Regions from separate parts of the Pantoea sp. Ep11b genome, predicted to be linked through region 1. Evidence: riboswitches for the same ligand, from Rfam matches in the RefSeq annotation. Region 1 holds a riboswitch; the other holds the start of a gene.
The links. Region 1 has a riboswitch for thiamine pyrophosphate ahead of thiB (thiamine ABC transporter substrate binding subunit). Riboswitches for the same ligand answer to the same signal wherever they lie in the genome.

Region 1 (5,238 bases):
TGTCGCCTGCCAGAGGGCCGGCTGCGCCAGTGCTCCCCGCACGCCGCCGTGCAGCCCCTCGACGATCACCGCCGCCAGCGGGGGGAGCAGCAGCAGCAGCGCCAGCAGGATCAGCAGCGCATCGATCAGCTGTGCCGCGCGCGAATCCTGCGGATCGCGCCAGCCGCTGAGCTGGCTGCTTCCGGCGGGGATCGCTTTGCTGAAGCGCTGGCTGAGCAGCACCAGGGTGAGGCAGCAGCCGAGCTGGATCATCGCCAGCAGGGCAGCGCGGCCGGGATCGTAGTCATAACTCAGCGCCTGGAAGATCGCCAGTTCGATGGTGGTCGCCTGCGGACCGCCGCCCAGCGACAGCACGGTGGCAAAGCTGGCAAAGCAGAGCATGAAGATCAGCGCCCCGGCAGGCAGCAGCTGACGCCGCAGCCACGGCCACTCCAGCAGACAAAAGCGATGCCAGCCGCGCACGCCGAGCTGAGCCGCCAGCTGACGCTGCTCTGCCGGGATCTGCTCCAGCGCCTGCAGCAGCAGACGCGTTGCCAGCGGCAGGTTAAAGAAAACGTGCGCCAGCAGAATGCCCGACAGCCCATAGGGGGAGAAGTGATAACCGAGCCCGGCCCACTGGCAGAGCTGCGCCAGCCAGCCGGTACGCCCGTAAACCGTCAGCAGACCAAATATCGCCACCAGCACCGGCAGCACCAGGGTCATAGCACACAGGCGCAGCAGCAGCTGTCGGCCTGGAAAGCGGCGGCGGTAGAGCGCCCGCGCCAGTGGCAGCGCGGGCAGTAGTGACAGCAGCGCAGAGAGCAGCGCCTGACCGAAAGAGAACGCGATGACATGGCGCAGGTAATCATCCTGCAGCACGCTGCGCAGGTCCGTTTCCGGTGCGGCGCGCCAGAGTGCGCCGAAGGCCAGAAACGCCACCAGCGTTAACAGCAGCGTAGCGAACGATCCCGGCAGCAGCCAGCGCGGCATCAGCGACTGACTGCGCGTTGCCACTGACTAATCCAGCCGGAACGCTGACTGGCGACCTCTTCCGGCGAGAACTGCAGCGCGGTGGCGGGCACCGTCAGGGCGTTAAAACCGGCGGGCAGCGGCGTGGCGGTCACCGGGTACATCCAGTTGCCGGTCGGGATGGTGCGCTGGAAGTCGGGGGAGACCATAAACGTCATAAACTGCTGCGCCAGTTCAGGCTGTTTGCTGCTGGCTAACTGCGCGGCAACTTCGACCTGCAGATAGTGGCCTTCGGGAAACGGGGCGGCCGCATAGTTCTCTTTCTTCTCTTCGATGATGTGATAAGCCGGTGACGTGGTGTAGCTCAGTACCAGATCGCTTTCCCCTTTCAGGAACAGACCATACGCCTCACTCCAGCCTTTGGTCACCGTCACGGTTTTCTGCGCCAGCTTCTGCCACGCCTGCGGTGCCTGATCGCCATAGACTTTCTGCATCCAGAGCAGCAGACCTAAGCCGGGGGTGCTGGTGCGGGGATCTTCGTAGATCACCCGCCATTTCTGCGGGCTGTCTACCAGCTCTTTCAGGCTTTTCGGCGGGTTTTTCAGCCGGGTACTGTCGTAGACGAAGGCGAAGTAGCCATAGTCAAAGGGGATGAAGGTCGTGTCATGCCAGCCGCCGGGCAGGGTTAATTTTGTGGTGTCGACCTGACTTCTGGCGAACAGGCCGGTTTTCTGCGCCGCCTGCACCAGATTGTTGTCCAGCCCCAGCACCACATCCGCCTTACTGTTTTTGCCTTCCATCCGCACGCGGTTCAGCAGCGAGACGCCATCTTCCAGCGTGACAAACTTCAGCTCGCAGTTGCAGCGGGCTTCAAAGGCTTTTTTTACCGCCGGGCCGGGGCCCCAGTCGGCAGAGAAGGAGTCGTAGGTGTAGACCGTGAGAACCGGCTTAGCCGCCAGAACGGGGGCAGAGAGTAACAGCAGGACCGGCAGAACTTTGTTTAACACTTTGCGCTCCTTCAGGAGAATAGGGGATGAGTCGCAAAGGATCTGAGCACGGAGGCCTCTCAAATCCCTACGTCGGTATTAACCGAATCAGGTTCGACGGGTCTCTCTCAGCTGCTTGCTGGTGGCAGGCGGCACCCCGTTGAGAACGCCACATTCTAGTCATTTCAGCGGCGTGGCGAAAGCGTTACAGCGCCGGTGGCGCGAACCAATCGGATTTAAAATCGAACCAGCCCAGCGTATTCATCCGCACGCCGCGCATACTGCGCTGGCCTTCGAGCAGCAGCCAGTGGTGAAACAGCGGATGCAGGCCCGCCTCTTCGACTAACTGTTTGCTCCATTCGGCCAGCGGCAGCGTTTTCTCGCGCCAGCGTGCCGCATCGCCCTGCCAGTCGATCGCCAGGCAGTGGTGCAGCAGCGGGATCTCATACAACTGCGCGAACAGCGAATAGTTCAGCGGCAGGGTAAAGTTCACGCTGCCGAGCCAGATGTCACTTTCCGCCTCGCCCTGATACCAGCTCTCGTAGTCGATCTCGCGGGTCACCAGCGTCACACCATGCTGAGCCAGCAGCGGCCGCAGCGCATTGGCGATGCCTTCATGCTCCACATGCTGGCTGTACCAGGTCAGCGTCAGGTGGGTCAGGCCGGGCGGCTTTTCGACCGGCGTCAGGTCGCGGCGGTGATGCCAGCGCGGCAGCAGGCCATAGGCCGGGAACCAGTAACGCTGATACCCGACACCTGCGTGATTAAGCAGGGCGATGGGGTTAAACAGGTAGCTCACCCAGCGCCGGACCGCCGCGTCGCGGCCCTGCGCGGAACGCTGGTCGAACAGCAGGTAGTAGCACCCCTCCTCCAGACGGCTCTCCTCCTGGATCTCATCGCTGCCATCACTCTCGCCCTGCAGTCGGACACCAGCATAGACCAGCTCATCGCTGATGTCGGGCAGCACCCAGATAGAGACATCGTCGATCAGGGCGCGAAAACCAAAGTAGTCATCAAAGGCTTCAATTTTCAGCTGGCTCGCCTGATTGCGGATCACCCGGTAGGGGCCGGTGCCCACCGGCTGGCGGGCAAAATCGGGCAGGGTGGGCCATTCGCGTGGCAGGATCATCGCGCTTACGCTGCCCAGCAACCAGGGCAGACCCTCGTCGGGCTGGCTTAAGTGGATGTCGAGCGTCCAGGGGGCGGGCGAGGCAATCTCTGCAATGTGTGAGAAGAGCGGGTGAGGGCGCTGGCGCGCCAGCGTGGCCAGCACATCCTCCATCTCCAGCTCTCTGCCGTGATGGAAACGAATCGCCGGGCGCAGAAAGAAACGCCAGTGAAGCGGCGAGGTCTGCTGCCAGTGGTGTGCAATGTCCGGTTCGGCTTCCCCGTTTTCCTCATTTATCCGCGTCAGGCCGTTGAAGATCTGGCGGGCAATGTGGGTCTCCGAGCGCCGCAGCGGCGAGCCGGGCAGCAGGTTGAGCAGCGGCCGGTAGTAGAGCACCCGCAGGATATGCTTGCCCTGGCGGAAGCTGCGGCCCAGATGCGCGCCGATCATCTGGCGCACCTGATTTTTATCCCCCACCAGCTGAACGAGCTGATCGATGCGATACTGCTCCAGCAGATCCTCGGCGCGCTCCTGCTGTAAGGCCAGCCCGGTGTAGCAGAAGGTCAGCACCGAGCGTTTGCCGCGACCCGCCTCAGCCTGCCAGATCAGCCAGCCCGCGGCCTGCATCCGGTTGAGCAGGTTGCGCATGTGGCGGCGCGAGCAGTGCAGCCGATCGGCCAGTTCGCTAAGGGTGATCGCCTGCGTCTGCCCCTGACAGCTCTGCCACAGGCGGATGAACTGCTGCTTCAGACGTGATGAGGACATAAAAGGGGAACTCCCGCTGAAAAGCGCTCTGTTTTTCCTGCCCTATTTTAAGAGCAAACTTTGTGCGATGGGAAGAGCGGGAGGCATTCCGCAGGGGATGGCGTTCGACCCTCACGTCGCGCTTCAGCGAGGTGCTTTTCTGAGTAGGGTGCATTTTCACCGCCAGCAGAGGATCTCTGCTGGCTTTTTTCATGCTGCGCGGTATCGTCTACCCTTCTTTTTTTCCCCGTTTGTCCTGTAAGGGATTTCGCTATGAAATCGCTGTTAACGCGGCAGCGCCGCATCAATCCGGTTTACCTCGCTTTTATGGTCGCCTCTTTCATGCTGGGCGTGGCCGGTGCATTGCAGGCACCGACCCTCAGCCTGTTTCTGACGCGCGAGGTGCAGGCGCGACCCTTCTGGGTCGGCCTGTTTTTTACCCTCAATGCGGTAGCCGGGATCGTGGTGAGTATGCTGGTGGCAAAACGCTCTGACAGCGTGGGCGACCGGCGTCATATCATCCTCTTCTGCTGCCTGATGGCGCTGGCCAATGCGCTGCTGTTCGCCTTTACCCGGCACTATCTGACGCTGCTCACTCTGGGCGTGCTGCTGTCGGCGCTGGCCAGTGTGTCCATGCCTCAGCTCTTTGCGCTGGCGCGGGAGTATGCCGACCAGTCGGCACGCGAAGCGGTGATGTTCAGTTCGATCATGCGTGCGCAGCTTTCGCTGGCGTGGGTGATCGGGCCGCCGCTCTCCTTTGCTCTGGCGCTGAACTACGGCTTCGTCACGCTGTTCAGCGTGGCCGCCGCGCTGTTTCTGATCTGTATCCTGCTGGTCTGGTTTACCCTGCCGTCGGTGCCGCGCAGCCAGCCGCTGATGCAGAGCGGCGGGCTGCCGATAAGCGGCTGGCGCGATCGGGATGTGCGCCTGCTGTTCATCGCCTCGGTGGTGATGTGGACCTGCAACACCATGTATATCATCGATATGCCGCTCTATATCAGCACCACGCTGGGCCTGCCGGAGAAGCTGGCCGGTCTGCTGATGGGCACGGCGGCCGGGCTGGAGATCCCGGTGATGCTGCTGGCGGGCCACTATGCGCGTCGTATCGGTAAGCGCCGGTTAATGCTGATCGCGGTGGCGGCCGGCGTGTTGTTCTATCTGGGGCTGGTGCTGTTTAACTCCCGCGCGTCACTGATGGTGCTGCAGCTGTTTAACGCCGTGTTTGTCGGGATTATTGCGGGCATCGGGATGCTGTGGTTTCAGGATCTGATGCCGGGACGGCCAGGCGCAGCGACCACGCTGTTCACCAACTCCATCTCGACCGGCATGATCCTGGCGGGGGTGATTCAGGGGACGCTCAGCGAGCGGCTGGGGCATGAGGCGGTTTACTGGCTGGCGTTCGGACTGGCGGTGGTGGCGCTGGTGATGTCGGCGCGGGTGCGCGACGTATAA
Region 2 (5,238 bases), 1.9 Mb from region 1:
GGTCAGATTATAGGTTTTCCTGAAGACCAGATAGAAATACTGAACAGAGGGATAACCCGCAATCAGTGAGATCTCTTTCATCGGGAGATCTGTGGTGATGAGTAAGTTGCGGGCATGTTCGATTTTTTCATTATGAATGACGGTGTGAATGGTCGCACCCAGATGCGCTTTAAAACGGATTTCCAGACTGGTTCGTGAAATACCGGTAAAACTGATGACCTGTTCAGCCTTGATACCCTTACAGGCATTATCGCGGATAAAGTTCATTGCCCGGATAACATAGGGATCGACAATAGAACGATAATTGCTCGAACGGCGTTCCACCAGTTTCAGCGGGGGAACCACCACGCGCTGCAACGGCAATGACTCTCCCTTTAAGAGTTTATGAAGAATTTCAGCCGCGCAGGAACCCATTTTTATTGCGCCATGAACCACGGAGGAGAGACTGATGCCCGACAGATGTTGCGTTAACTCTTCATTGTCGATGCCAATAATGGCTAACTTTTCCGGCACCGGGATCCCTATATTTTCACAGATCTGCAGTAAATGTCTGGCGCGGGAATCTGTCACCGCGACGATGCCGGTGCCCTCTGGCAGAGACGTTACCCAGTCAGCCAACTGGTTCTGCGCCGTCTGCCAGTTATCGATAGTGATATCATGGCCGCGATAAATTAATCCGGTCCGGTCCTTTTGCTGCAGGATCGCAGCAAATGCGTTCTCACGTTCGGTTGCCCAGCGTTTATCCGGACATACAGGGAAGCTGTACAGGGCAAAATGTTCCATACCCTTGTTAATCAGATGCTCCAGCGCGGTCGCGACCAGGCTGTAGTTATCAGTAGCCACATAGTGCAGATTCGGAAAAGCCTTTCCGGAGGAGTAGGAGCCACCAATACCGACAACAGGCATGGTCAGCTTATTGAGTTCCTGTTCAACCGCCAGCACATCGCAGTCAGCAATTACACCATCCACGTTCCAGCCATTGATGCTGTCAATGTTACTGCGGAAATCGTCTGCGATGTAAACATCCCACAGGGTACGGGAACGCTGCAGGTATTTACCCACGCCCTCGATTATCTGGCGGTCATACGCCTTATTCGCATTAAATAAGAGCGCGATATGAAAGGTCTTCTCCATTCCGTCAGCCTCCCTGGCAGGTTTATCCTGCACTGTGAATAGCACAGGTCGGTGCTTTCTTTAACCGTTTTGTGTTTGTCCTGTAAACTGGCGCACTCTTTTTCTGCGTTGCGTGAAAAAAGTCCAGTGCGGCAACGCGTGTAGTGTGTGAAAAAGATAAATGCCCAGATTGATCAGACAGTTAACCTGTATAGGTAATCTGGAACGCGACAGGTGAAAGCTGCGCGAAATAAACGGGATCGCCTGGTAAAGTGTTACGGGTTTCTTCGCGAATCCGGATGTGGCAGAAGCGGGGCGGCGCAGACTGCCCGCGCGGTTTCTGCCGGTGAGTGAGGACGCCAACGGAGTCCGGGAGTGATGCCGTAATCGTGCGGTATGCGTTTACAGGACCGCCTGCTGACATTACTATCCTGACTGACTGAATTTAGTTAAACGACTCGGGGTGCCCTTCTTTGTGAAGGCTGAGAAATACCCGTATTACCTGATCTGGATAATGCCAGCGTAGGGAAGTCTGATGCCTGACCGCATTCGCCTTCTTGTTCGCCGGTTGGGAGCTATGATGTCACAGCCATCTCAACACCTTTCTGCCGCGCACTTCGCGCCCTGTCTGCACGCTTTTCGCCGTCACTCACCGCTGGTCCACTGTATGACCAATGAGGTGGTACAGAACTTCACCGCCAACGTGCTGCTTGCACTGAACGCCTCGCCGGCGATGGTCATCGATGCTGACGAAGCCGCTGAGTTCAGCCGCTTTGCCGATGCGCTCCTCATCAATGTCGGCACCCTGACCCGCGAGCGCCAGCAGGCGATGCAGGCCGCCGTCAGCGCCGCCCGAGAGGCAGGCACCCCCTGGACGCTCGACCCGGTCGCCGTCGGTGCTCTGACGCTGCGCAGTGACTTCTGCCAGCAGTTATTGAGCCAGGAACCGGCTGTGATCCGCGGCAACGCTTCAGAGATTCTGGCGCTGGCAAAGCAGGCCAGTGGCGGACGCGGCGTGGATACGCTGCACCAGGCGGATGCGGCGCTCGATGCCGCCCGTCAGCTCGCCATTCGCTGGCGCACGCTGGTCATTGTCAGCGGTGAAGTGGACTACGCCACCGATGGCACGCGGATCTTTGCGCTTCGCGGCGGCTCGCCCCTGATGACGCGGGTGGTGGGAACCGGCTGTGCGCTCTCTGCGGTCGTGGCAGGGTTCAGCAGCCTGCCCGGCGATCGGCTGTTAAATGTGGCCGCCGCCTGTCAGGTGATGTCGTCAGCGGGAGAAAGGGCAGCATCTCAGGCCGCCGCGCCGGGCAGTTTTGCCACGGCGTTTGTCGATGCACTCTGGACGCTGGAGGCGCATCATGAAGCGCATTAATGCCCTGACGATTGCCGGGACCGATCCCAGCGGCGGCGCCGGGATTCAGGCCGATCTGAAGACGTTCTCCGCGCTGGGTGCCTATGGCACCAGTGTGATCACCGCGCTGGTGGCACAGAACACCTGCGGGGTTCAGTCGGTCTGCCGTATTGATCCGGACTTTGTGACCGCTCAGCTCGATTCGGTGCTGAGTGATGTCCGCATTGATAGTGCGAAAATTGGCATGTTGTCGGAAACGGCTATTGTGGAGCAGGTGGCCGCCCGGCTCAGGCAGGCGAGCATCCCCTTTGTGGTGCTGGATACGGTGATGGTGGCGAAAAGCGGGGATGCGCTGCTTTCACCGGCTGCCGTAGCCAGTGTCCGTGAGCTGTTATTGCCGCAGGTCTCGCTGATTACCCCTAATCTGCCGGAAGCGGCAGCCTTACTGGAGTGTGCCATCGCCACCGACGAGGCGGAGATGCGCAGGCAGGGGCGGGCACTGCTGGCGCTGGGCTGTCAGGCTGTGCTGATGAAGGGCGGTCACCTGGCCGCGGGCGAAAGCCCGGACTGGCTGATCGCGCCCGACGCAGAGCAGCGATTCAGCACGCCGCGCGTCAACACCCGCCATACGCACGGCACGGGTTGTACGCTGTCGGCGGCCTTAGCGGCCCTGCGTCCGCGCCATGCTGACTGGGCGGAAACGCTCGCAGAGGCGAAAAACTGGCTGCAGCAGGCGCTGTTGCAGGCGGATTCACTGGAGGTCGGGAAGGGCATCGGGCCGGTTCACCATTTTCATCAATGGTGGTAGTGATGCAGACCCTCATCGTCCTGGCGGACGGTGAGGGCCTGGCTCAGGGGGTTTCAAACCAGGCGCTGTTGCGCTCGGCAATCGGGGTGATAGAAAAGATCATCTCCTGCAGGTGCAGACGCATGGCCGTTTCGGCCGCCTCCGCATCGTGAGACGTCAGCGCGGCAAAGATCTCTTCATGCTGCTCAATCAGCTTTTCCGGCGGCGAGACTTCACTCAGCGTCAGAAACCGAACCCGGTCCATGGTGGCTTTGATGTTCTCCACCGTTTCCCAGGCGAGCCTGCAGTCAATGCTTTCCGCGATCAGGCGATGAAACTCATCGTCGAGGCTGAGAAAAGCCTGGCTGTCGTGACGTGATGCGGCCATGCGCTGCAGCTGCAGATTATGCTCCAGTGCCATCAGCGATGCTGCCGTAATCTCCTGCGCTGAACGACGCACGACCGAGATTTCCACCGCTTCACGGATAAAGCGGCCATCCGCGACCCGTTTGGCAGAAATTTTCCGCACGAAGGTGCCACGTTGCGGCAATACCTGTACCAGTCCCGCTTCGGCCAGCTTAATAAATGCTTCCCGCACCGGCTGGCGCGAGACGTTAAAGCGCGCGGAAACCTCTTTTTCTGAGAGCAGCGAACCCGGCTCAATTGCGCAGGTGACAATATCTTTGCGCAGATAGCGGTAAATCTGCTGATTCACCGGTTCGCTGGTTGTAATGGTATAGGCGATCGACATGCAGCAATATCCATATTACGGCTGGCCGGGACCAGCGCGATGGGAAAGTGTCAGTCTAATCAGCACGCTGCATCTGCGCCAGCCCTTTGTTAACCCGCTGCTGGCGGCGATTGAGGCAGTGATGCACCGTCGCGCGCGCGCCCTGTTCAGAGAGTTGCTGATACCAGTCGGTCAGCCGCGCGACTACATCAGCATTCTGCAGCAGATCCTCGCCAAACACCTCGCGCAGGGAAAGGAGTGCGCGCACGCGCGCCTCGCCCTCTTCGCTGGCGGCCACACATTCCGCCAGCTGTTTCTTCATCGGATCGCGGATCTCAATCGGCTGGCCCTGTTCGTCCACGCCGCCGACGTAGCGCATCCAGCCCGCCACTCCCAGCAGCAGCAGGTCGCAGTCGTTACCGCGCTGCAGATGCCAGCGCAGGCTGTCGAGAAGACGCTGAGGCAGCTTCTGGCTGCCGTCGGTGGCGATTTGTCCGGTGCGGTGTTTGATCGCGCGATTCTCATAACGGGCAATCAGCGAATCGGCATAGGCGTTAAGGTCCACACCCTGGGTGCGCAGGGTAGGGGCCTGCTCATCCACCATCAGTGAACGGGCGGCGGCACGAAAGTGGGGATCGGCCATGCAGTCGCTGATGTGCTCATAGCCCGCCAGGAAGCCGAGATAGGCCAGAAAAGAGTGGCTGCCATTCAGCATGCGCAGTTTCATCTCTTCATAAGGCAGGACATCGCTGACCAGCTCTGCGCCCGCTTTCTCCCAGGCCGGACGACCACTGACGAAGTTATCTTCAATGACCCACTGAAAAAACGGCTCTGCTTCCACGGCGACCGGATCGCAGGAACCCAGGCGCGCGCTGAGTGCGCTAAACGCGGCATCGGTCATGGCCGGAACGATGCGATCCACCATGGTGGACGGGAAGGTGATCTGCTGCTGAATATAATCGGCCAGCGTTGGATCCTGAAGCCGGGCCAGCTGCACAATAACGTTGCGGGTGACATGGCCATTCTCCGGCATGTTGTCACAGGACATCACGCTGAAGGGCGGCAGATCCCGATCCCGGCGGCGGCGAATCGCGGCCAGAATCAGTCCCGGCAGTGAGCGCGGTGCGTCCGGGTTCTGCAGGTCATGCACAATATCGGGGTGATCCGGGTTTAAGTGACCACTGGCCGGCTGGTGGCAGTAGCCTTTCTCGGTCACGGTCATCGAAACAATCGCGACATCGGGCTGAGACA

Region 2: another riboswitch for thiamine pyrophosphate. It lies ahead of thiM (hydroxyethylthiazole kinase); the one in region 1 lies ahead of thiB (thiamine ABC transporter substrate binding subunit).

The regions. Positions count from the first base shown of each region.
Region 1 is NZ_CP160631.1:1,048,147-1,053,384, forward strand. It holds gene thiP (thiamine/thiamine pyrophosphate ABC transporter permease ThiP) at 1-993, opposite strand, end outside; gene thiB (thiamine ABC transporter substrate binding subunit) at 969-1,955, opposite strand; TPP riboswitch at 2,002-2,104, opposite strand; gene sgrR (HTH-type transcriptional regulator SgrR) at 2,140-3,807, opposite strand; gene AB1748_RS04835 (MFS transporter) at 4,060-5,238, shown strand.
Region 2 is NZ_CP160631.1:2,924,686-2,929,923, reverse strand. It holds gene AB1748_RS13830 (DNA-binding transcriptional regulator) at 1-1,134, opposite strand, end outside; TPP riboswitch at 1,563-1,659, shown strand; gene thiM (hydroxyethylthiazole kinase) at 1,694-2,491, shown strand; gene thiD (bifunctional hydroxymethylpyrimidine kinase/phosphomethylpyrimidine kinase) at 2,478-3,278, shown strand; gene AB1748_RS13815 (GntR family transcriptional regulator) at 3,322-4,008, opposite strand; gene AB1748_RS13810 (mannitol dehydrogenase family protein) at 4,064-5,238, opposite strand, start outside.